One region of the Bacillus cereus group sp. BfR-BA-01430 genome, then DNA from elsewhere that is predicted to be linked to it. Evidence: riboswitches for the same ligand, from Rfam matches in the RefSeq annotation. Region 1 holds a riboswitch; each other region holds the start of a gene.

Region 1 (5,795 bases):
TACGCCCCTAATAACGGCTGCTTTCTCCCCTCAACAATCGGAATAATCGCTTCATATTCATCGTCAATTTGTCCTATTATTTCTTTTATCCATTTGCTAGAAATATTCGGCGTGTCACAAGGTGAAATCATATACCACTCTGCTTCAAGATGCTCCATACCAGATACAATTCCTGCAAGCGGTCCTTCTCCTCTATAGAAAGAAATATCTTCTATAACAGGAACTTCTATTAAATGAGCTACACGTTCTTTTATGCTAGCATGACTAATGACAACTATATCTTGTATTACATCTTGCATCACTTGAACAATCCGTTCAATAAACGTATACCCTTGCCAACTTACTAAAGCTTTCGGTTCTCCAAAGCGTCTAGACATACCACCAGCTAATACAATCGCTGCTACGCTCTTCATTGGCGATTTAGCTCAAATATAATATGCCCGAGCTCTGGTAAAATCAATTTATTCATCGCAAGACGCACAGCTCCAGTCGAACCCGGCATAGCAAAGACAACCTTTCTACCGATTGTTCCTCCAATTGCTCTACTTAGCATTGCTGCACTCCCGATATCCTCTAAATAACTAATCGTGCGAAATAGCTCACCAAATCCAACAATTTCTTTATCTATTAATGCCGAAACTGCTTCAATCGTTACATCGCGCTTTGTAATACCAGTTCCTCCATTTGTTAAAATAACATCAACATCTTCTTGTTGATATCCACTTAATACAGCTTGCCTAATACTTTCTTTATCATCTTTTACAATTTCATAAGCAGTTACGAAATGACCTGCTTCGCTTAATAACTCATGTAATAACTTACCGCTTTTATCCGTTGTTTCTGTACGTGTATCAGACACAGTAATTACTTTACAACGCACTTCTTTTGGCGCTTGTTTTTTATGTTCTACTACACTCACTCTCATTCTCCCCTTTTAGCAAACTATATTTTATTTTATCATACCCGATTCAACCTCTAGCCTATATGAAGTACATCACACTTTCATCATTATATAGTGACGAAGTAAAATAATATGTTACAATATTAGTATATAAATCCATAAAGAGGAATCTTATTGTTTCTTCCACCACACATCATCCCTATGACTCATTCAATCACAATTACTATTTTTCACATTCCATACATCGAACCATATTTTCACGATGAGGAGGATATACATGGAGCTCTATCAAAAACTTACAACAACATTTCTTCTTTTGTTTATCGCTTCAATAAGTGTAGGATTTGCGTTAAAAGATGCTGTACCTCATGCAACGATTGGCGGAATTAGTTTTGCCACGCTTTTTTTACTATGCAGTGCATTTTGCGCTGGAAAAGCGCGTCAAAAGAAAGGATGATTGCAAATGTTCCGCAGTAAACCAACACTTTGTAAATCTTGCAAAAAAGAAATCAAAACTTATGAAAAAGCATGGATTCATATGCCTATCCCTAGTAGTGGGATGACAAATATTAAAAAATATATTGAACTTGATGGAGAAATATATTGTAATGCTTGCGCTGGGTTATGCACGAAACAAAATAACGAGATGAAATAGGAGGTATTTCCAAATTGTTTGAATCCAACCGAATTCGATTACGAAAGTTATCAGAAGACGATATTCCAACTTATCATCTCTGGCGTAACGATCCTGAGGTTATGAGAACAACTAGCCCTATACTTGATACATATTCATTCGAAGAAACCGAAGCATTTTGCAAACAAATCATGCACGCAACTAATTCCAAAAGTTATATAATCGAATTGAAAAATGGCAACCTCCCAATTGGAATTACCTCTCTCATTCATATTGATTCCTATAATCAAAACGCAGAATGTATCATCGATATTGGGCAGAAAGATTACTGGGGACAAGGCTATGGCCAAGAAGCATTAACTCTATTATTAAACTACGCTTTTCGAGAATTAAACTTACATCGCGTTTCTTTACGAGTATTTTCGTTTAACGATAAGGCAATACATCTTTATAAGAAACTTGGCTTTCAACATGAAGGGACGTGTAAAGAAGCGATATTTCGAAATGGAGCATGGCATGATATTGAACTTTTTGCACTATTACAACCTAACTATAAATAAAAAAAGGTTTTGCGCCTCCGCGCAAAACCTTTTTTATTATATTATAGACCAGCTTGCTCTTTTAAGTCAGCTGCTTTGTCTGTACGTTCCCAAGGAAGATCTACATCAGTACGTCCAAAGTGGCCGTAAGCTGCTGTTTGTTTGTAAATTGGGCGACGTAAGTCTAACATTTTAATAATGCCAGCTGGGCGAAGATCGAAGTTGTTACGAACTAATTCTACTAGTACCTCTTCAGATACTTTCCCAGTTCCAAATGTATCAACTGCAATCGATACTGGCTTCGCTACACCAATTGCATACGCAAGCTGTACTTCCGTTTTTTCAGCAAGACCAGCTGCTACAATATTTTTCGCAACATAACGTGCTGCATACGCTGCAGAACGGTCAACTTTTGTTGCATCCTTACCAGAGAATGCACCACCGCCGTGACGAGCATATCCACCATAAGTATCCACGATAATTTTACGTCCTGTTAATCCAGCATCCCCTTGTGGTCCACCAATTACGAAACGACCAGTTGGGTTAATAAAGAATTTTGTTTCTTCGTCCATTAATTCTGCTGGTACAACAGCTTTAATTACATGCTCTTTTAAGTCGCGATCGATTTGTTCCCATGTAATTTCTGGATGATGTTGAGTAGAAATTACAATTGTGTCGACACGTACTGGTTTACCATTTTCATCATACTCAACTGTAACTTGTGTTTTACCGTCTGGACGTAAATAATCTAATGTTTCATCTTTACGAACTTCCGTTAAACGACGAGCTAATTTGTGAGCAAGTGAGATTGGAAGTGGCATTAATTCTTTCGTTTCATTACATGCGAAACCAAACATTAAACCTTGGTCTCCTGCACCAATTGCTTCAATCTCAGCATCAGTCATTTGACCTTCACGTGCTTCTAACGCTTGGTCAACACCCATAGCGATGTCAGCAGATTGCTCATCGATAGATGTTAAAACTGCACAAGTTTCTGCATCGAATCCGTATTTTGCACGAGTATAACCAATGCCTTGAATTGTTTCACGAACGATTTTTGGAATATCTACATACGTTGAAGTTGTAATTTCCCCCGCTACCAATACTAAACCAGTTGTTACTGTTGTTTCACAAGCTACACGTGCATTTGCGTCTTTTGATAAGATCGCATCTAAAATTGAATCAGAAATTTGGTCACAAATTTTATCTGGATGTCCTTCAGTTACAGACTCAGATGTGAACAGATGACGTTGTTTTGTCATGTGGTAAACCTCCCTACAGTAATTGTATATATTGTACGGAACTCATCCTTAACTTGCCACAAATTGCGACATTCATTTATTCTCCCACACAAGTATAAAGAAAAACCTTTCCCATTATATAGAGGAAAGGTTTGATTTGCTACTTGCATACTGCTTTTTGCCCTTCGCTCTTATCGTTCGAGACCGTTCGCCTCGCACAGGTTTTAGCACCTATTCACTTGTTTTTACCAGTACAAGTGAGGTTGCTGGGCTTCATCGGGCCTGTCCCTCCGCCAGCTCGGGATAAGAGAGTATCCGTCCCAACCTATACTAAAGAAATGCTATTCATTTGTCAATTAATATTCATTTATTCCTGCAAGTTTTTCGCGGTAAAATATAAATAGGAAAATTATACATTCACACAAACAAAAATAAATAAATAGTATACATTATTTATATAATTGTGTTATACTCTTGATGGGGATTACGAGAAATATTTCATAAAATGAAAAGGATGGTATATAAACTATGAGTACTGTGAATGTCCAAATTGGATTACATGAATTACTGAACGGAAGCAATGCACAGATTCAACTAAGCGTTCCGCAGTTAGTGGAAAAAGTACTGATGAGAAATGAAGGAAAACTAACTTCTACAGGTGCTGTTTCTGCTTCAACAGGAAAATATACAGGACGTTCTCCTAAAGATAAATTTATCGTGAAAGAACCATCGGTTGCAAATAAAATTGCTTGGGGACCTGTAAATCAGCCGATTTCTGAAGATCGTTTTCATAAATTATATACAAAAGTATTAGAGTACTTAAAGGAAAAAGAAGAACTATTTGTATTTAAAGGATTCGCTGGCGCTGATCGTAACTATCGCCTACCAATTCAAGTTGTAAACGAATATGCATGGCACAATTTATTCGTTCATCAATTATTTATTCGTCCAACTGAAGAGGAATTAGCAAATCATAATGCACCATTCACAATTGTTTCTGCACCAAACTTTAAAGCAGATCCAGCGGTTGATGGCACAAACTCTGAAGCATTCATTATTGTTTCATTTGAAAAACGCATTGTGCTAATTGGTGGTACTGAATACGCTGGAGAAATGAAGAAATCGATTTTCTCGATCATGAACTTCTTACTTCCTGAACAAGATATTCTTTCTATGCATTGTTCTGCTAACGTAGGTGAAGAAGGCGACGTAGCATTATTCTTCGGTTTATCTGGAACAGGTAAAACAACTTTATCAGCTGATCCACATCGAAAATTAATTGGTGATGATGAACATGGATGGTCTGATAATGGCGTATTCAATATTGAAGGCGGTTGCTACGCAAAATGCATTAATCTTTCTCATGAAAAAGAACCACAAATCTTTGATGCTATTAAATTCGGATCCGTATTAGAAAATGTTATAGTTGACAATAAAACACGCGTTGCAGACTATAGCGATACAGCGTTAACTGAAAATACACGTGCTGCATATCCAATAGATGCGATTGATAATATCGTTCTACCAAGTGTTGCAGGACATCCAAATACTATTATTTTCTTAACTGCTGATGCATCTGGTGTATTACCACCAATCAGTAAGTTATCAAAAGAACAAGCTATGTATCATTTCTTAAGCGGTTACACTAGTAAACTAGCAGGAACTGAACGCGGTGTTACATCGCCGCAAGCTACATTCTCTACTTGCTTCGGTTCACCATTCTTACCGCTTGATGCGTCACGCTATGCAGAAATGCTTGGTGAAAAAATTGAAAAACACGATGCAAAAGTATTCTTAGTAAATACTGGTTGGACTGGCGGCGAATACGGCGTTGGAAAGCGTATGAATTTAGCTTATACTCGAGCAATGGTTCAAGCTGCATTAAACGGTGAACTTGATAAAGTAGAAACCGTAAAACATGACATCTTCGGTCTAGATGTTCCACTTCATGTACCAGGTGTACCTGATGAAGTATTAATGCCTGAACAAACATGGGCTGATCAAGCTGCTTATAAACAAAAAGCAATTGAACTTGCTAATCAATTTAAAGAAAACTTCAAGAAATTCGATAATGCCTCACAAGATATTATCAATCTTGGCGGTCCAACTGCTTAAGAATGACCCTTACTCATATGAATAAGTATGTTGTAATCCAAAATAAAGCTACGCGTACTCACCGACAAAACCCAATGCGACTTTATCGATTACACATACTTACAATAAAAAAGAAGCTTACGATAAAAAACGTAAGCTTCTTTCTTTATATGAAATCCTACCTTCAAAAACGAAACAGAGTGTCTCACTTCTTTTGGAGAAGGAATGTTTTATACTTATCATCTATTTCTACTCATCTTTCATGCTGTAATACCCTAAGTTAATGACAATTAAGATGTAACCACCCATAATCCCAACAGCAAACGCCCACATTACCATATGATGTTCGATTTCATACATAATCATCGCTCCAAGTATCGCTGCTG
Region 2 (5,795 bases), on a different contig from region 1:
TTTATAACCGCGACGCTGTGAAACATCTGCTATTTCGTTGGAAAATAAAGTTAAAATTTCTTCCTTATTTTCATCAGTTAAAGCATAGTTATTCTGTAAATACGTAGGTAATTTAGAAATGTTCCATTTCTCATATAGTACATCTTCTTTTTGTAAAAACAGCTGTACCTCTTTTTCATTTTCAATGCGAGTATTTATTTCATGAATACGAATTTGCGCCACTAGAAACGCCTCCTTGAATGGTTAATAATTTTATATGAAACTGGAATAAAAATTCATATGCTTCTAGCCTTTTCTTTGTATCAAAGCTATCTTTTCCCCATACTGTAATGCCATGATTTCGAATTAAGACAGCGCCGCAATCTGATTGAATGTGTTTTTTGAATGCTTCGCCTAGAAGCGGAATGTGTGCATAGTTTTCAATAATTGGAATACGAATGGTTGCCCCTTCTTCCCAAATATTAAGCGCTTTTATAATTTCTTGATTTCGAATCATTACTTCTTTATCGTATAGGTTTGTAATCACATTATTATCGGTTGTATGAACATGTAGAACACAGCCAGCATTTGTATGGTTATAAATATGTGTATGTAAAATGGTTTCAGCGGAAGGGCGTAATTCCGTCTCCAATACGGGATTTCCTTGATGATCCACTAATAAAAAGTCATCTGGCGTTGTTTTTGTTTTATCTTTTCCGCTAGCTGAAATAAGAAAGGTAAGCGGTTCATGACTTACCTTGATAGAGATATTACCACTTGTTGCTGGGAACCAATTTCGATTTGTTAATTCTTTTTTTAATTCACTTAACGTATGCCATTTACGAAAAAGTTGTTTCATAGTTTTACCTCCAACAAGTGCTGCAACTCGTTTTGAATATCAGAAAACGTATGAAATGGTGTATAAGGAATATGATATTCTTTGCACTTTGTAATGAGAAAATCACGTGCGAATACTTTATCAGCTTGCTTAGCTGCTTGCAAATCTGTAATAGAATCACCAATGACAATGCGAAAATCTTGTTGAGAGCTAAGTTTTCGAATCAGCGTGGATTTACAAAGGCCACAATGATGGTTACAATGTTTATCACAAGGATATGGCCATTTTATTTCAATGTATTCTTTTGAAAAGTCAGCTTCATTACAATAAATCTTTTCTTTTGGAACAAGCCCATCTAAAAGGGGATGCACAAAGAAATCCATTCCTCCTGAAATGACATAGAAAGAAAGATCATTTTTATTTATAAACTGTACAAATTCCTGAAAACCACTACGTATACTTGCCTTGTTTTTTAAAAATGAAATGATATTGTCATGGAGATTGGTCGGTAATAAATGAAAAAGTTGCGACACACCTTCTTGAATCGAAAGATCTTGAGCTAATATCTGTTTCTTTATTTCCTCAGCCTTTGGTGGCGCGAAATATTCCATAATAGAAATGATATTGTCGTTATTTGTAATTGTGCCATCAAAGTCGCAGAAAATTTGAATGCTCATATTTTCACCTCACGCGATGGGTTTCCCCATAATTGTAGTGCGGTATGTAAATCAGCATCATCTACTTCATGTAATGGTGTTCCTTGCAAAGTTGCATCAATTGCTGCACGCAATGCTTTTCCTCCGCCTTGGGCACCATTGGGATGACCATGGATACCACCACCAGCGTTAATGACAACATCATTTCCAAAGTCACGAAGGGTAAATGGAACAAATCCAGGGTGAATGCCAGCTGATGGAACAGGGAAACTTCTTTTTAAATGAGAATCTGCTATTGTTAATGTTTCTGCAATTTGAAGGGCATCTTCTTTTTCTAACGCAACATTTCCATATGGCGATGGGAATAAAGAAAAGTCTGCACCAGCATAACGAAGCAATTTTCCAAGTAATAGGGAATGGGAAAAGCCGTATAATTTTGATGATGTATAAGCACCGCTAACAGCAGGGTGAGCCATGATAGGAACATTGATATCTTGATCTTCCGCTAGTGCTTGTAGTACATCTAATCCATATGCAAACGCATTAAACAGCAGAAGATCAGCACCAGCATTTACTGCCCGTTTTGCCCTTTCTTTTACATCATAAGTACGACCGGTTATATTTACTGCATATAAAGTTCTATGACCATATGTTTCATAAACAGATTGCAATACTTCTTTTCCAGAACGAACTCGTTTTTCAAGTGGTGTTAATGCATTTTCGAATAAAATTTCATCATCTTTTACGATATCCACTCCGCCAATTGCTTGATCACGAAGCTGCGTCTTCAAATATCCAATATTTCGCCCAATCATTCCTTTAAAAATGCTCATTAAAAGTGGACGATTATGAACATGTAACCTCTTTCTCACACCCTCAATTCCAAATTTTGGTCCAGAGAACTGTCTTTTCAAATCATCTGAGAACGTGAGATCAATAAGTTTAATTTCCCCATCTAATGATAATTTTCCAAACGTTGTCGTTAAAATTGCTGGTAAATCGGGACTGAAATTTAACGATGGATAATGAATTTTGATTATACCTTTTGTTACTTTTTTGCCAAGATAGTTGTTTACATCTTCTTGTTGTGGGAGTTCTTCTACATGAACAACATTGCCTTTATGTTGTTTTAATTGTTTTTGTAATAACTGGGGTAAATGTGTCCATGAACCAATCGTTAAGCCAAGAGCGATTTGCTCTGCTGTTTTTGTTAAGTTGTGAGAATCATCATGAATTAAATATGTTGCAATTATTCCGCTCATTTTCATAACCTCCTAGTTAAATAAAAAAACCTCTCAGCTAAGGAGAGGTTTTTTTACAACCAGCTCCTTATCTGTCAGCGTAACGCTGCGAGAATTAGCACCGTGTCTACATTTGTAGATCGGTTGCCGGGCTTCGTCGGGCTCGTCCCTCCACCAGCTCTTGATAAGAAGTATTTGGAAATATTTTAATTTTTTTTGATATCTGAATTTTGACAGAGATAACTTAAGTTGTCAATGGTTTTTTGAAAATTTTTAATTTACCAATTCGGTGAATAGCTTCTTGCAATCGTTCTTCACTATGTAAGAGACCAATTCTTACATAGCCTTCACCATGTTTTCCAAAACCAATGCCCGGAGCAACTGCAACGTGCGCTTGATTTAATAATAGATCGGCAAATTGTTCAGAATGATAACCATTTGGAACTGGTAACCAAGCAAAGAAGGACCCTTTTGGAGCCTTAACATTCCAGCCGATGGAATGACATGCCGAAATAAGAGCATTCCTCCTAGATTCATAGCGGTTCACTAATTCGGTTACACAAGTTTGCGAACTTAATAATGCTTCGCAAGCAGCTTCCTGAATAGCGCCGAAAAGACTAACATACATATGATCTTGCAGTAGATTAATCGTTTCGATGACACTTTCATTCCCAACTGCAAACGCGATGCGCCAACCAGCCATATTAAATGTTTTTGATAATGTATAAATTTCAATGCCTGTATTTTTAGCACCGTTAGCCTGTAGAAAACTGATCGGTTTTTTTGCATCAAAACCGATAGCGCCATAAGCAAAATCATGCACAACTAAAATGTTATGTTCATTTGCAAAACGGACTGTTTCTTCAAAAAATTCTTTTGAAGCGATCGCACCAGTTGGATTGTTTGGATAATTTAAAAACATTAATTTTGCCTGCTTGACAGTATCTTCGCTTATTTTCATGTAATCCGGTAAAAAATGATTCTCTGCTAATAGTGGCATTGTTTCAAGCTTTGCCTTCGCTAAAGCAATACCAGATAAATAGTCAGGATATCCAGGATCAGGAACAAGAATTGTTTCACCAGGATTTGTAAAACAAAGTGGCAATTCTACTAATCCCGCTTTTCCACCAAATAAAATCGCAACTTCTGTTTTTGGATTTATTTTTACCCCGTATTCACGTTCATAAAATATTGCAATAGCCTCTTTTAAGCTGTTATGTCCACGAAATGGTGGATATTTATGATGAAGCCCCTTTTCTGCTGCATGTTGTAAAGATTTTACGATATGCGGCGGTGTTGGTTGATCGGGATTCCCTTGCCCTAAGTTGATGACATCATGTCCAGCTTCTATTACTTTATTGACTTTTGCGACAAGTGAAGCGAAAAATTGTGTTGGAAGTGATGTCATAAGCTTGGAAGGTTGAAAATCTTTCATACTTTCCACCTCTTTTGAAAGTTGTTACAATTCTAGTGACAAATGATATAATCTTTCCAAGATTTTGTAAAGAGAAAAATAAAGAATGGGGCTGAAAAAATGAAAGTCGCATGTATTCAAATGGATATTGTTTTTGGTGATGTAACTTTAAATGTAGAGCACGCAGAGAAAAAAATAGAAGAGGCAATGAAAGAGAAACCAGATGTAATTGTATTGCCTGAACTTTGGACAACAGGATATGATTTGAAGCGACTTCCTGAAATTTCGGATAAGGACGGAAAACAAACAAAAGAAGTGCTTTCAAAATGGGCAAAAGAATTTAGCGTGAACATTGTCGGCGGTTCTGTTGCAAAGCAGACAGAGAAAGGTGTTACAAATACGATGTATATTATAAATCGCCAAGGAAACGTACAACATGAATATAGCAAAGTGCACTTGTTTCAATTAATGAACGAACATAAGTATTTAATAGCAGGACATGAAACAGGAGAATTTACTTTAGATGAAGTTCAGTGCGGAGGGGTTATTTGCTATGATATTCGTTTTCCAGAATGGATACGCGTACATACTGCTAAAGGAGCAAAAATCGTATTTGTAGTAGCAGAATGGCCGCTTGTTCGCATTGAGCATTGGCGTTTATTACTGCAAGCGAGAGCAATTGAAAATCAATGTTATGTCGTAGCGTGTAATCGAGTAGGAAAAGATTCAAATAACGTGTTTGGCGGTCACTCGCTTATTATTGACCCATGGGGGAAAATTGTCGCGGAGGCACAAGAAGGAGAAATCATTCTTTATGGACATATAGAGCTAGAAAAGATAGAAGAGGTCCGAAAAGGAATTCCCGTCTTTATGGATCGCCGTTTGGAATTGTATAAATAAAAAGATTGACAAATGATTTTTATTCTTGTTATAGTCTTCATCAGAAAGTTAAAAATTCGAATAAGTCGTACAACTCTTATCAAGAGCAGGTGGAGGGATTTGGCCCTATGAAACCCAGCAACCGACCGTAATACCATTGTGAAATGGGGCGCTTATGCGCCAAAAAGGCACGGTGCTAATTCCAGCAGAAAATGAATTTTCTGGCAGATAAGAGGGGAGAAGATACACTTCAAACCTCTTTCTTCATGGAAAGAGGTTTTTCTTATGTTGAGGAAACCTCTGAATTAAAAAGGAGGATGAGACAGTGGGATATTATACATTAACGGAAGAAACAGCAGTACAATATGTCAAAGAGCAGGGATATTTTGAAAAAGAAGCAACAATCGTTTGCCGAGAAATAGGGGATGGGAACTTAAATTATGTATTCCATCTTCATGATGGGGAGCAAGGAATCATTGTAAAGCAAGCACTTCCATATGCAAAAGTAGTTGGTGAAAGTTGGCCGCTTTCGCTTAATAGGGCAACCATTGAAAGTTCGGCATTACAAATTTTTGCTAAGTATGTGCCAGAATTTGTTCCAAAAGTATACGGACATGACAAAGAATTGGCTGTAATAGTGATGGAAGATTTATCATCTTTGACAATTGCACGTAAAGGGTTCATCGAAGGAGAAGAGTATCCATTATTGTCTGAGCATGTAGGTCGTTTTTTAGGGAAAGTGCTATTTTATACTTCGGATTTTGGACTGAATGCCGAAGAAAAAAGAG
Region 3 (5,795 bases), on a different contig from region 1:
TCAAGCTCTTCGGATTCTCTGCAATATCTTTTGTTGTTGCTTTCACAGGATCTACGCCATCTTTAATTTTTAAAACGCCCTCTTTTTGTAAGATTGCTAAACCGCGTCCATGGTCAGCAACAGAGTTACTCATAATAACTGTTGCTCCATCTGGAAGTTCTTTTAAACTTTTATATTTTTGAGAATATACTCCAATCGGTTCTAAATGAATTTTACCCGCGATTTCAAACTTATACCCTTTATCCTTTATTTCTTTCTCCAAATAAGGAATATGCTGGAAGTAGTTTGCATCCAATTCTTTATCTGCTAATGATTTATTCGGTAATACATAATCTTGAAATTTTTCAATTTTGAGCTCAATGCCTTTTTTCTCAAGCAATGGTTTTGCCTTCTCTAAAATCTCAGCATGCGGTACATTAGAAGCACCGATCACAAGCTTATCTTCACTTTTCCCGCCGCAAGCTGTTAATCCAAAAATTGATGTCGTAATAAGTGCTGAAAGTAATAATTTTTTCATGCTGTTAACATCCTTCCCATTTTTTAATTGATTTATCGTTTATCAATTCGAGTTGTCGCAAAATCTCCAATAAATTGAATGAAGAACACAACAAGCAATACACAAATTGTCGCAACAATTGTCACATCATTGTTTCCCCGCTGAAATCCTTCTAAATATGCTAGTGTACCAAGTCCGCCAGCGCCAACAACACCTGCCATTGCTGTATAACCAACAAGTGCAATTGTCGTTACGGTAATACCAGATACAAGGGCTGGCAAAGATTCTGGAATTAATACTTTCCAAATAATTGTGCTTGTTTTCGCTCCCATTGCCTTTGAAGCTTCAATCACACCTTTATCAATTTCACGAAGCGCGATTTCAACCATTCTCGCATAGAATGGTGCTGCGCCAATGATTAAAGCAGGCAATGCTGCACTTGCCCCAAGAATGGTTCCAAGCAGAATCTTTGTAAACGGAATAAGTAGAATAATTAAAATGATGAACGGGATCGATCTAAAAATATTTACGAATGCCCCGATTACTGTATGAATCACTTTGTTTTCCCACAAGTTATCCTTCGCTGTCATAAAGAGCAATAATCCTAATATAAGTCCTAAAATAAATGTGGCAATTGCTGCGATTGCCGTCATGTATAATGTTTCTCCTGTTGCTTCTAGCATTTGATTCCAATCGACATTTGTGAGCAATTTATCCATGTGCAATCACCTCCAGCTCCACTTTCTCTTGATGAATTCCTGCTATTGCCTGCTGAATGGCTGCTTCTTCACCATTTAAATGGACAATTAAACTTCCGTACGCTCCATTATTTGTCTGCGCGATATTCCCTTGAAGCACGCTCACTTCTACATCATCTCGCCTCATTAACCCTTGTAACACTGGACGCTCTACAGAATCTCCAATAAATTGCAAACGAATGACTTTACCATCTGGGTATTTCTCTAATAAGTTTTCAATTGTTTCATTCGTATCTTCAGAATCTGTTAATTGCTGAACAAATCGCTTTGTAATCTCTTGCTGTGGATTACGAAATACCTCCAGTACAGGACCTGTCTCCACAATTTTCCCTTTTTCCATCACTGCGACACGATTACAAATCTTTTGGATCACATGCATTTCATGAGTAATAAGCACAATGGTTAAGTTAAGGCGCTTATTAATATCTAGTAGTAAGTCTAAAATTTGATCTGTTGTTTCCGGATCAAGCGCTGATGTTGCTTCATCACATAAAAGTACTTTCGGATTGTTAGCCAACGCTCTTGCAATCCCAACGCGTTGCTTTTGGCCACCGCTCAGTTGAGATGGATAGGCATCGCCTCTTCCGTCTAATCCGACAAGACGAATAAGCTCATCTACACGTTTCTTTCGCTCCTCTTTATCCACACCGGCAATCTCAAGAGGAAAAGCAATATTCTCACGAACAGTTCTTGACCAAAGTAAATTGAAATGTTGAAAGATCATCCCAATTTCTTGTCTTGCCTTTCGAAGCTCATTACCGGTAATTGCTGAAATCAAACGATTGGCAACTGTAATTTGACCAGAAGTTGGTTTCTCCAACTGATTAAACAAGCGAATTAACGAACTCTTACCTGCACCGCTATATCCGATAATCCCAAAGATTTCGCCTTCCTCTATTTTTAAATTGGCATGATCTACAGCAATCACATCACCGTTTTTTGACTGATATATCTTTTTCACATTTTCTAATAGAATCATGATGTTCACCCCTTTAATTAAAAAGCGTAAGCAGCTCGTTCAGAATGTAAGATGGATGTAGCTTCTGACGTAGAGGCGCTTTTTGCCTCGGAGAAAGAAGCGAAGCCACCGAACATTCTAGCTGCTGAAGCTAGATTTCGTAAAAAGCATAAGCGGCTCGTTCAGCTCTGATGGGCTAAGGTTCTCTCGCACAAAAGGTGCTTTTTACCTTTTCGTGCGGGAGGTTCTTAGACGCGAAGAGCTAGCCGCTGAAGCTGGATTTCATAAAAAGCGTAAGCAGCTCGTTCAAAATGACTCTCATATTTTTTTATTTTTGGTGTGAGAATATTGAACTATCGCTATCCGCTCAACTTTTTATCGATTTTTCCTGTTGTTTGAATGTCCTCCTCATTCAAACAACAAAAAACCTTTCTGCTTTACAATGAGCAGAAAGGTTTTTATGCGTATATCAACATAATCCTTTCTCTCATCTCTCAAAGCATTTGCTTTGCAGGAATTGGCACCATTTCAACAAAATCGTTGACGGTTGCCGGGCTTCATAGGGCACAGTCCCTCCACCTCTCTTGATAAGAGAAATCAGATTCAATTTTCTTCTGATTTGAAATTTATGAAATTGTCTATATTTTATGACTTGAATTTTATCAACATACATTCACTCTGTCAATAGAAAATTTCTTAAAAAGAAAAATTTCAGAATATTAAGCGCCCATTGGCATTGGTTTACAAATATGAAACATAGACTCCAATAATAGCATCGTGCGATATGTCCCAGCATAGTGTACACGGCCTTCATGAATCAGCTTTTGCAAACGAACATTCCCCGTAACTAATTGTTGTAAATCTTCTTCTTTAAAGCAATGGATTTGTTCGGTTCCTCTATCTCCTTTTAAAAGCTGTATATAATCCCTTGAAATTTGGAGGGAATGGCACTCATCTCCAAAATGAATACTAATGACTTTTCCTTCTTGACGCAGAAGAGGTTCTAAATGATATTGTTTATTAGCATGTGTTACAAATGATTGAAGCATTGAATATACATTCATTCTCATCACATCCTTCATATCACTTTCTACTAATACCTTTCCATTCCCTAAACATCAATCCTCTTACTTTCGCTCGACAAATACTGTATTGCCTCTGCCATTTCAACATATTTCCCAAGAAATGTGTCGAGGCGGCAAATTTTTTGCCGCCTACTGTAGTTCCTTATATAAATATTCAACTGAATGAAATGCATATATTTTCTTCTTCAAAGTTCCATTTTCAAATATGAGTAAACAAGGAACACTTTCTATCTCATATTCACGTGCTAAATGCGGAGCATAATTTAAATCTAACATGCCAACTTCTAAGTCAACAATCGCTGCTTCTACAACAGTTAACATTTTTTTCGCCAATTGGCATGTACCACACATTGGAGTATATACATATAACACTGTTTTTTCTTGATTCACTATTAGATTTGCGGCTTCAGCACCTGTCCAGTCAATCACTTCTATCATCATTCCTTACCGTAAATATTCTGTATAAACGTCAATGTCAGCTCCCCATAATACATTTGCTAAATGTGAAGACGGTGCAGTTGCTACTTCACGATATGAACGATCAATATAAATATGTTCAGCTTGCGGAAATTCCTTACGAAATTGCTTGCGAAGCTTTTCTCCTGCATCATCAGCATCCACTAGCACATATACTTCTTTATCAAAAAACTGATCAATGAGCTCATCCATTTTCGACAAACCAATTGTACCATTTGTACAAACAATTTCCACCGGCTCTCGAATAATAGATTCAATCTTTCTTCTATCTGATTTCCCTTCTACAATAATGACCTTTTCTACATAAACCATGTGTCATCACCCGATCACCATATACTATAAAACAACCTTACTTTAGTATATAGTATATTCGATATTTCCATCTTGTTTCCTGTTTATTTTTACAAAGAAAAGCGCAAGCGGCTCGCTCAGAATGTGAGGGGGATGGAGCTTCTGACGTAGAGGCGTATTTTTGCCTCGCAGGAAGGAGTGAAACAACCGACTGTTCTTGCCGCTGGAGCTGGACAATACGAAAAGCAAAAGCGGCTCGTTCAGAATGTGAGGTAAATATGGTTCCTCATTCCTTTGATGACAATGTGCTATACAAATTAAAAAAGACAGCACATAGGCTGCCTCTTTTATCTAGAATAAAATTAGTCTTGGTTTGTCATTTCTGCGTATTTTTCTGCAGTTAATAGTTTTTCAACTTCACTTACATCAGAAAGTTCAACTTTCACCATCCATGCACCTTCGTATGGAGAATCGTTAACAAGTTCTGGTTGATCGCTTAATTCTTCGTTTACTGCTACAACTTTACCACTTACAGGTGCGTATAATTCAGAAACTGTTTTAACAGACTCTACGCTTCCGAATGGCTCATTAGCTTCAAGTGTTGCACCTACTTCAGGAAGTTCAACGAATACGATATCGCCTAGCTCACTTTGTGCGAAATGAGTAATACCGATAACAACTTGATTACCTTCAGTTTTTACCCATTCGTGTTCTTCAGAGTAACGTAAATGATTTGGAATGCTCATGACTGTACCTCCAGTGAATGTATTAATTATGTAAAAATACCTTATTGGTACTTTTTCCACATACTTTCAAACTGCTCTTCATTAAAGCCAAGTGTTACATTTGTTCCATCTGTTACAATCGGACGTTTAATTAACATACCATCAGACGCTAAAAGTTCAAACATTTCGTCTTCACTTGCATCTTTTAACTTATCTTTTAAACCAAGCTCACGATAACGCATACCGCTTGTGTTAAAAAACTTCTTTAACGGCAATTCACTTTTCGTATGCAAATTGCGTAATTCTTCTTGTGACGGTGGATTTTCAACAATATGAATCATCTCATATGCTACATCGTTTGCCTCAAACCATTTCTTTGCTTTTTGACATGTGCCACATTTTGGGTATGAATAAAATGTTACTGTCATAAATTCACCTACTTTTTTACTAACCTTTACCTTTATCATATAGAAAACGTTTTATTATTTCAAACCATTATTTCTTCAAACTTTAACTTATTTCGTGATAATTTTTAATAATCCTGCAAATCTCTTTATTTTTTTCACTATTTAAAGACAATAATATAACAAAAAACAAATATTTTTATCTTATTTAGGGCGAACATATATATTAAACAAACGTTTATTTAATTTTCAAATGTATATAGAGCGAACATACATCTTAAACAAACGTTTGTTTAGACAAAATTAAGAAGCCTTATTTAAAGGCTCCTCTCATTATCTATTTAAATAATCTGCAATCGCCTGAAACACAATAATATACATATTATGAACACTTTCCTCTGCAGCGCCACCGTTTGTTAAACCGATCCCCCACTGCTGTCCTTCACCGCTTCCGATATTTACAAATCCTTGTGTATACATTGCATTTTCATCCTTCGGTGCATGGTTATAATCTAGCTTCTTCTTTATAAAAAGCGAATAAGATTTATCTTGTAAGCCAATAAAAAACACTGGTTTCTTTATTGATAAAAACAATTCTTTA
Region 4 (5,795 bases), on a different contig from region 1:
CAGATGAAGGAAAACTTGCAGAGGTATTCAGACCGATAGAAAATGAGACAGTTCACTATTTAAGAAGACATCATATAAGACTTTCAGAAGGACAACGATTTGAAGTTCCGATTGTAGCAGAATCCTATATAGAAGAGATTGCCGCATGGCTAAAAGAAGGATTATTCATTACAGTCGATTATGGCTATACAAAAGAAGAGTGGATGCATCCAGCTCATCGTGAAGGAAGTTTAAGAGGGTATTATCGTCATCAATTGATTCGAAGCCCGCTCGCTTATCCGGGGGAAATGGATATTACAGCCCATGTACATTGGGATGAAATAAAGAAGGCTGGGAAAACGACAGGACTTGATACAATATGGCATACAAAGCAGAGTACTTTTTTATTAGCGGCAGGCATACTTGAACAGCTTATGAATCATCAAGATCGAAATCCTTTTTCTGAAAATCAAAAAATAAATCGATCCATTCATTCCATGATTTTAGGTGGAGGAATAGGTGATGCTTTTGATATTTTAATACAGAAGAAAGGATTGCCGTTTTTGGATGTAAATCGTTACTTATATGTATAGAAAAAAACAAGACGCAGAAACTTTCTGCGTCTTGTTTTTTAATACGACTTTTCATATGTAGCCTAATATATTTTCTCTCATGATATATATTTATATTAAAGATATGAGATGAAAAATATAGAATACGCCATTCTTTTCTCTGTTTAATGGCTCAATAGTCCCTAACCTAGTAATACGCGGACGAGTTGAATGATGATTTCATTCTCTACTTTGTAATAAATCTCCAATCCTTTTCTTTCACTAGAGACAATTTTAGCACTTTTTAACTTTGCTAAATGCTGTGAAATTGTGGATTGTGGCATGTTTAAGCCTGTGTACATTGTAGAAACATTACTTGGGCCTCTTTCAATTAAGCCCTTTACAATACATAAACGAACAGGATGAGCAAGCACTTTCAATAATTCTGCATTACTCTCATAAAGTTCTAATTCTTTTTGAAAGGTTTCTAACATGTTCTTCTCCACCTCCGTGTAAGCTGTTATATCATAATATTCATACCAAAAAACTAAAGCAAAGGAAACAGTTGTTGCAGAAAAAATGTTTTAAAGTAAAGAAATTGTAAGAAAAGAGACTATGATGTAAATAAATGAAATAAATTTGTGTGTTTTTGCCAAAAGATAGTTTCACTTTGAAATTTGGAAAAGATATACTTATAACACAATTTTATCATGAATTTTTTGTTCTTTCAAATTGATATACGGAATTTTTAAAATAATATGAAAAAAGGATTTTATACTTTTGTATAGAATGTTTATTATGTTAATCAGAAAATATGCCTTAAAAAAACAAAAAACGAAATTTGAATTTTTAGTTGAATAGAGTGGTAATCGAATGGTTTTGTTCCAGTTTGAGGATTATATTGAAAAACCCCACCTATCTCTATATGAGTTTGAGGCGGGGATTTTTGTTAAGAGGATAAAAACAGCTTTTATATATTTACAGGTTCTTCTACATAGGAAAGGGCGTTTTCAAAATCAGTAATTAAATCGTCTACATTTTCTAATCCAACCGATAAGCGAAGTAAAGAATTAGAAATTCCTCTTTCATTGCGAGCTTCTTGCGATAATGCTGCATGGGACATTTTAGCAGGATACGATAGGATGGATTCAACAGCCCCTAAGCTTACAGCAAATACAGGTAGTTTTATTTTAGATAAAAATTGGCGCAATGCGTCTTCTGATTGTAATGAAAAGGATAAAACAGCTCCGCCAGATTTTGCTTGTGAACGTTGTATTTCATAACCGGAGTGAGATTCTAATCCCGGGTAATAGACATGTTGTATTTTGCTATGATTTTGGAAATAATGGGCGATTTTACTTGCGTTTATTGCTGAATGTTCAAGGCGTACATGCAATGTTTTCAGTCCGCGAAGTACAAGAGAGCTATCTTGAGGACTTAATATAGCCCCAAAAGCGTTTTGTAAAAAGCTAAGTTTTTGGGCGAGATTATGATCTTTTACAACAGCTAATCCAGCTGTTACATCACTATGCCCTGCGATAAATTTTGTTGCACTATGCAATACAACATCAGCTCCAAGATCCAGCGGTTTTTGAAATAGTGGTGTTAAAAATGTATTATCTACGAAAGTAAGTGCCCCAACAGATTTCGCTAACTTACAAACAGCGCGAATATCTGTTACTTTTAATAACGGATTAGATGGCGTTTCAATATAAAAAACTTTTGTATTTGCTTGTATATTTCGCTTTACGTCATCTACATTTGTCATATCGACAAATGTATGGGATATCCCATAACGCGATAGAACTTCTGTTACAATTCGGTAAGTGCCACCATATACATCTTCTGAGATGAGAACATGGTCTCCTTGTGAGAGAAGAAGAAAGGCAGTAGAAATGGCTGCAATGCCAGATGCAAAAGCAAATCCTTTTGTTCCTCCTTCAAGAAGAGCAATTATATCTTCAAGCGCTTCACGTGTAGGATTACCTGAGCGACTATAGTCGTATTTTCCAAAGGAATCTACATCAAACTGATGAAAAGTTGATGTATTGTAAATCGGAACGTTAACAGCACCGGTTTGTGCGTCATGTTTATACTTGTTATGCAGTAACAGTGTGTCTAAAGAGTAACTCATATTTTTACACCTTCTTTTGCATATTGAATTGCTTGCTGTAAGTCCTGAATTAAGTCGTCGCTATGTTCAATGCCAACGGAAAAACGAAGTAGACGATTGCATACACCTCGTGCAATTCGTATATCTGCTGGAATATCAGCATGTGTTTGTGTAGCTGGATATGTCATTAAACTTTCGACGCCACCTAAGCTTTCAGCAAATGTAATAATAGATAAAGATTGTAAGAAGGGATTGATCCATTTCTCATCGCGAAGACGAAAGGAAATCATGCCCCCTCTACCTGGATAAAATACGTCTGTTACACCGTCTTCTTCTTTTAAATAGGTCACAATTTTATTTGCATTTTCTTCATGTTGCTTCATCCGAAGTGCTAAAGTTTTCATTCCTCGTATTAATAACCATGAATCAAAAGGGTTAAGTACAGCGCCAGAAGCGTTATGGTAATGGGCAAGCTCCGCACAAAGTACATTTCCTTTTGCAACAACAAGACCGCTTAATACGTCGTTATGTCCGCCTAAATATTTTGTTGCGCTATGTAGAACGATATCAGCTCCATCAGTTAAAGGTTGCTGTATATACGGTGTATAGAAAGTATTATCTACAATGAGCAGTAAATCATGACGCTTTGCAACAGTTGCAACAGCTTGAATATCAGTTACTTGCATTAAAGGATTGGTAGGTGTTTCGATGAAAATTGCTTTTGTTTTAGAAGTAATTGCGTGTTCAATTTGCTCAATCGATTGTGTATCTACGTATCTACATCGAATATTCCACTTTTTCTCATGTTCCGAAAATAAACGATACGTTCCTCCGTATAAGTCTTCAGATACAATAAGTTCATCATCGGAGCGAAATAGAGAAAGAACAAGCAGAACAGCTGCCATTCCAGAACTACAGGCATAGCCTTGATCGCCTTTTTCTAAATCAGCAATTGCGCGTTCTACAAGACCGCGTGTAGGGTTGCCAGTTCGAGAATAATCAAAGCCAGTTGATTTTCCGATTCCTTCATGGCGATAGGCCGTTGAAAAATAAACGGGGGGATTTACCGTACCTGTACCCGCTTCACTGCGGTTTCCAATTTGAGCTAATGTTGTTTCGATTGTTGACATATCAACATTCCTCCTTTGTGAGATGAAAACTTAAGTCTATGGTAATAGGAAAATAAAAAAAGCCTTCAAAGAAGAAGGCTTTCATTCAAATAGAGTCTTCTTCTTATCTCTCAAATTACTCAATAATTTGCTGGAATTAGCACCTTATTAACAAATTTGTTAATGGTTGCTGAGGTGTCGTAGGGCCAGTCCCTCTACCTCTCTAGATAAGAATACTTTGTATGAAATTTTATTATGTGTTTAACTTTACAACAAAAGGTAAAAGAATTGCAACTTTATTTTGAATATTTTTTAATTTTTTATATTTTTATTGACTTTCCTTTTTTTGCATGCTAATTTTATTAGAAAATCAGCAAATTTTGTTAAAAGGAGAACGGATTTCCTTTTCATAACATAAATAAATAGTAAGGACAAACTCTTATTAAGAGCGGTGGAGGGAAAAGGCCCTGTGAAACCCGGCAACCTTCAAACAATACGTTTGAAACGGTGCTAATACCTGCAAAACAAGTCGTTTTGCGTGATAAGAGGTGGATTGATAAAGTCCCCCTCTTCAAGGTGAAGAGGGGGACTTTTTATATTGATAGAAAAGAGGGAGATAAGTGAAATTACTAGATTTGTTATCAAAAGGGATTGTAATTGGTGATGGAGCAATTGGTACATTACTGCATTCACACGGACTACAAAGTAGTTTTGAAGAGTTAAATATATCAGATCCAGATTTAATTGTATCGATTCATAAACAATACGTAGCTGCTGGAGCTGATGTGATCCAAACAAATACATATGGTGCAAATGAGGCGAAATTGCGTACATATGGCTTAGAAAATCAAGTTGTACAAATTAATAGAGCAGCAGTAAAGCTCGCGAAAGCAGCAGTTAAGGAGCAAAATGCGATTTTAGGAACGATTGGTGGAATGAAACATATTGGTGCCGTTACGACAACGAATATAGAGCGAGAATTTATGCTACTTGAACAGGCTGGAGCGTTAATAGAAGAAGAGGTAGATGGGCTACTGCTTGAAACATTTTATGATGAATTTGAGCTCATACATGCTATCAAAGTCCTAAGGAAACAAACAGATATTCCGATTGTTGCACAATTAGCACTTCATGAGGCTGGTACGACCCAAAATGGAAATGATGTGAATGAGATATTAGCACAACTCATACATGATGGTGCAAATGTGGTCGGCCTAAATTGTCAATTGGGACCGCTTCCTATGACGGAAGCTTTAAGAATGATCTCGATTCCGAAAGACGGTTATTTATCTGCTTATCCAAATGCTGGACTTCCAAATTATATAGAAGGACGCTATATATACGAAGGAAGTCCGGCTTACTTTGAGACGATGACACCAAAGTTTATTGAACAAGGGGTTCGTTTATTAGGAGGTTGTTGTGGTACAACACCGGCACATATTGAAAGAATGAAACGTGCAATTACCAATCAAGTACCTGTTATAGAGAAGATGGTTGTTTTAAGGCCACAAGTCATTCATGTACACTCGGAGCGCTCCCGATCGCATAGTACTCTTGCCGAGAAAGCGAAAAAACAAACGACAGTTGTCGTTGAACTAGATCCACCTAAAACATTGGATACACAGCGTTTTTTTGAAGGAGCGAAAGCATTAAAGCGAGCAGGTGCTGATGCGATTACATTAGCTGATAATTCGTTAGCTTCACCGCGCATTTCAAATATGGCGATGGGAGCGTTATTAACGAAGCACGATATACCAGTACTTACTCATTTAACGTGCCGAGATCACAATGTAATTGGATTACAATCGCATCTACTTGGATTATCAGCGCTAGGAATGGAAGAAGTACTCGCTTTAACAGGTGATCCAGCTCGGGTTGGTGATTTTCCAGGGGCTACTTCTGTATATGATGTATCGTCTATTGAGCTTATTAAGATGATTCAGGAGATGAATGATGGTCGATCCATTTTAGGGAAATCGATTGGTCCGGCAACAAGGTTTTCTGTCGGAGGGGCATTTAATCCACATGTAAGACATTTAAAAG

The links. A riboswitch is a leader RNA that binds a small molecule or an ion and turns the genes downstream of it on or off. The one in region 1 is predicted to bind S-adenosylmethionine.
Region 2: another riboswitch for S-adenosylmethionine. It lies ahead of mtnW (2,3-diketo-5-methylthiopentyl-1-phosphate enolase); the one in region 1 lies ahead of metK (methionine adenosyltransferase).
Region 3: another riboswitch for S-adenosylmethionine. It lies ahead of MR058_RS10715 (methionine ABC transporter ATP-binding protein); the one in region 1 lies ahead of metK (methionine adenosyltransferase).
Region 4: another riboswitch for S-adenosylmethionine. It lies ahead of MR058_RS18170 (methionine biosynthesis PLP-dependent protein); the one in region 1 lies ahead of metK (methionine adenosyltransferase).

Annotation. Positions count from the first base shown of each region.
Region 1 is NZ_JAKUEW010000005.1:143,166-148,960, forward strand. It holds gene MR058_RS11900 (molybdenum cofactor guanylyltransferase) at 1-413, opposite strand, end outside; gene MR058_RS11905 (MogA/MoaB family molybdenum cofactor biosynthesis protein) at 410-919, opposite strand; gene MR058_RS11910 (hypothetical protein) at 1,179-1,358, shown strand; gene MR058_RS11915 (hypothetical protein) at 1,365-1,556, shown strand; gene MR058_RS11920 (GNAT family N-acetyltransferase) at 1,571-2,095, shown strand; gene metK (methionine adenosyltransferase) at 2,137-3,336, opposite strand; SAM riboswitch class I at 3,504-3,625, opposite strand; gene pckA (phosphoenolpyruvate carboxykinase (ATP)) at 3,844-5,430, shown strand; gene MR058_RS11935 (ATP synthase subunit I) at 5,659-5,795, opposite strand, start outside.
Region 2 is NZ_JAKUEW010000003.1:106,654-112,448, reverse strand. It holds gene MR058_RS08810 (1,2-dihydroxy-3-keto-5-methylthiopentene dioxygenase) at 1-222, opposite strand, end outside; gene MR058_RS08805 (methylthioribulose 1-phosphate dehydratase) at 200-838, opposite strand; gene MR058_RS08800 (2-hydroxy-3-keto-5-methylthiopentenyl-1-phosphate phosphatase) at 835-1,494, opposite strand; gene mtnW (2,3-diketo-5-methylthiopentyl-1-phosphate enolase) at 1,491-2,735, opposite strand; SAM riboswitch class I at 2,800-2,905, opposite strand; gene MR058_RS08790 (pyridoxal phosphate-dependent aminotransferase) at 2,959-4,149, opposite strand; partial or broken gene MR058_RS08785 (carbon-nitrogen family hydrolase) at 4,164-5,028, shown strand; SAM riboswitch class I at 5,102-5,242, shown strand; gene mtnK (S-methyl-5-thioribose kinase) at 5,333-5,795, shown strand, end outside.
Region 3 is NZ_JAKUEW010000004.1:163,253-169,047, reverse strand. It holds gene metQ (methionine ABC transporter substrate-binding lipoprotein MetQ) at 1-517, opposite strand, end outside; gene MR058_RS10720 (methionine ABC transporter permease) at 550-1,215, opposite strand; gene MR058_RS10715 (methionine ABC transporter ATP-binding protein) at 1,208-2,233, opposite strand; SAM riboswitch class I at 2,697-2,806, opposite strand; gene MR058_RS10710 (hypothetical protein) at 2,932-3,276, opposite strand; gene MR058_RS10705 (thioredoxin family protein) at 3,427-3,735, opposite strand; gene MR058_RS10700 (toprim domain-containing protein) at 3,742-4,086, opposite strand; gene gcvH (glycine cleavage system protein GcvH) at 4,428-4,811, opposite strand; gene MR058_RS10690 (arsenate reductase family protein) at 4,853-5,218, opposite strand; gene MR058_RS10685 (hypothetical protein) at 5,528-5,795, opposite strand, start outside.
Region 4 is NZ_JAKUEW010000013.1:17,277-23,071, reverse strand. It holds gene MR058_RS18185 (class I SAM-dependent methyltransferase) at 1-572, shown strand, start outside; gene MR058_RS18180 (ArsR/SmtB family transcription factor) at 734-1,024, opposite strand; gene metC (cystathionine beta-lyase) at 1,501-2,664, opposite strand; gene MR058_RS18170 (methionine biosynthesis PLP-dependent protein) at 2,661-3,773, opposite strand; SAM riboswitch class I at 3,874-3,986, opposite strand; SAM riboswitch class I at 4,189-4,300, shown strand; gene MR058_RS18165 (bifunctional homocysteine S-methyltransferase/methylenetetrahydrofolate reductase) at 4,373-5,795, shown strand, end outside.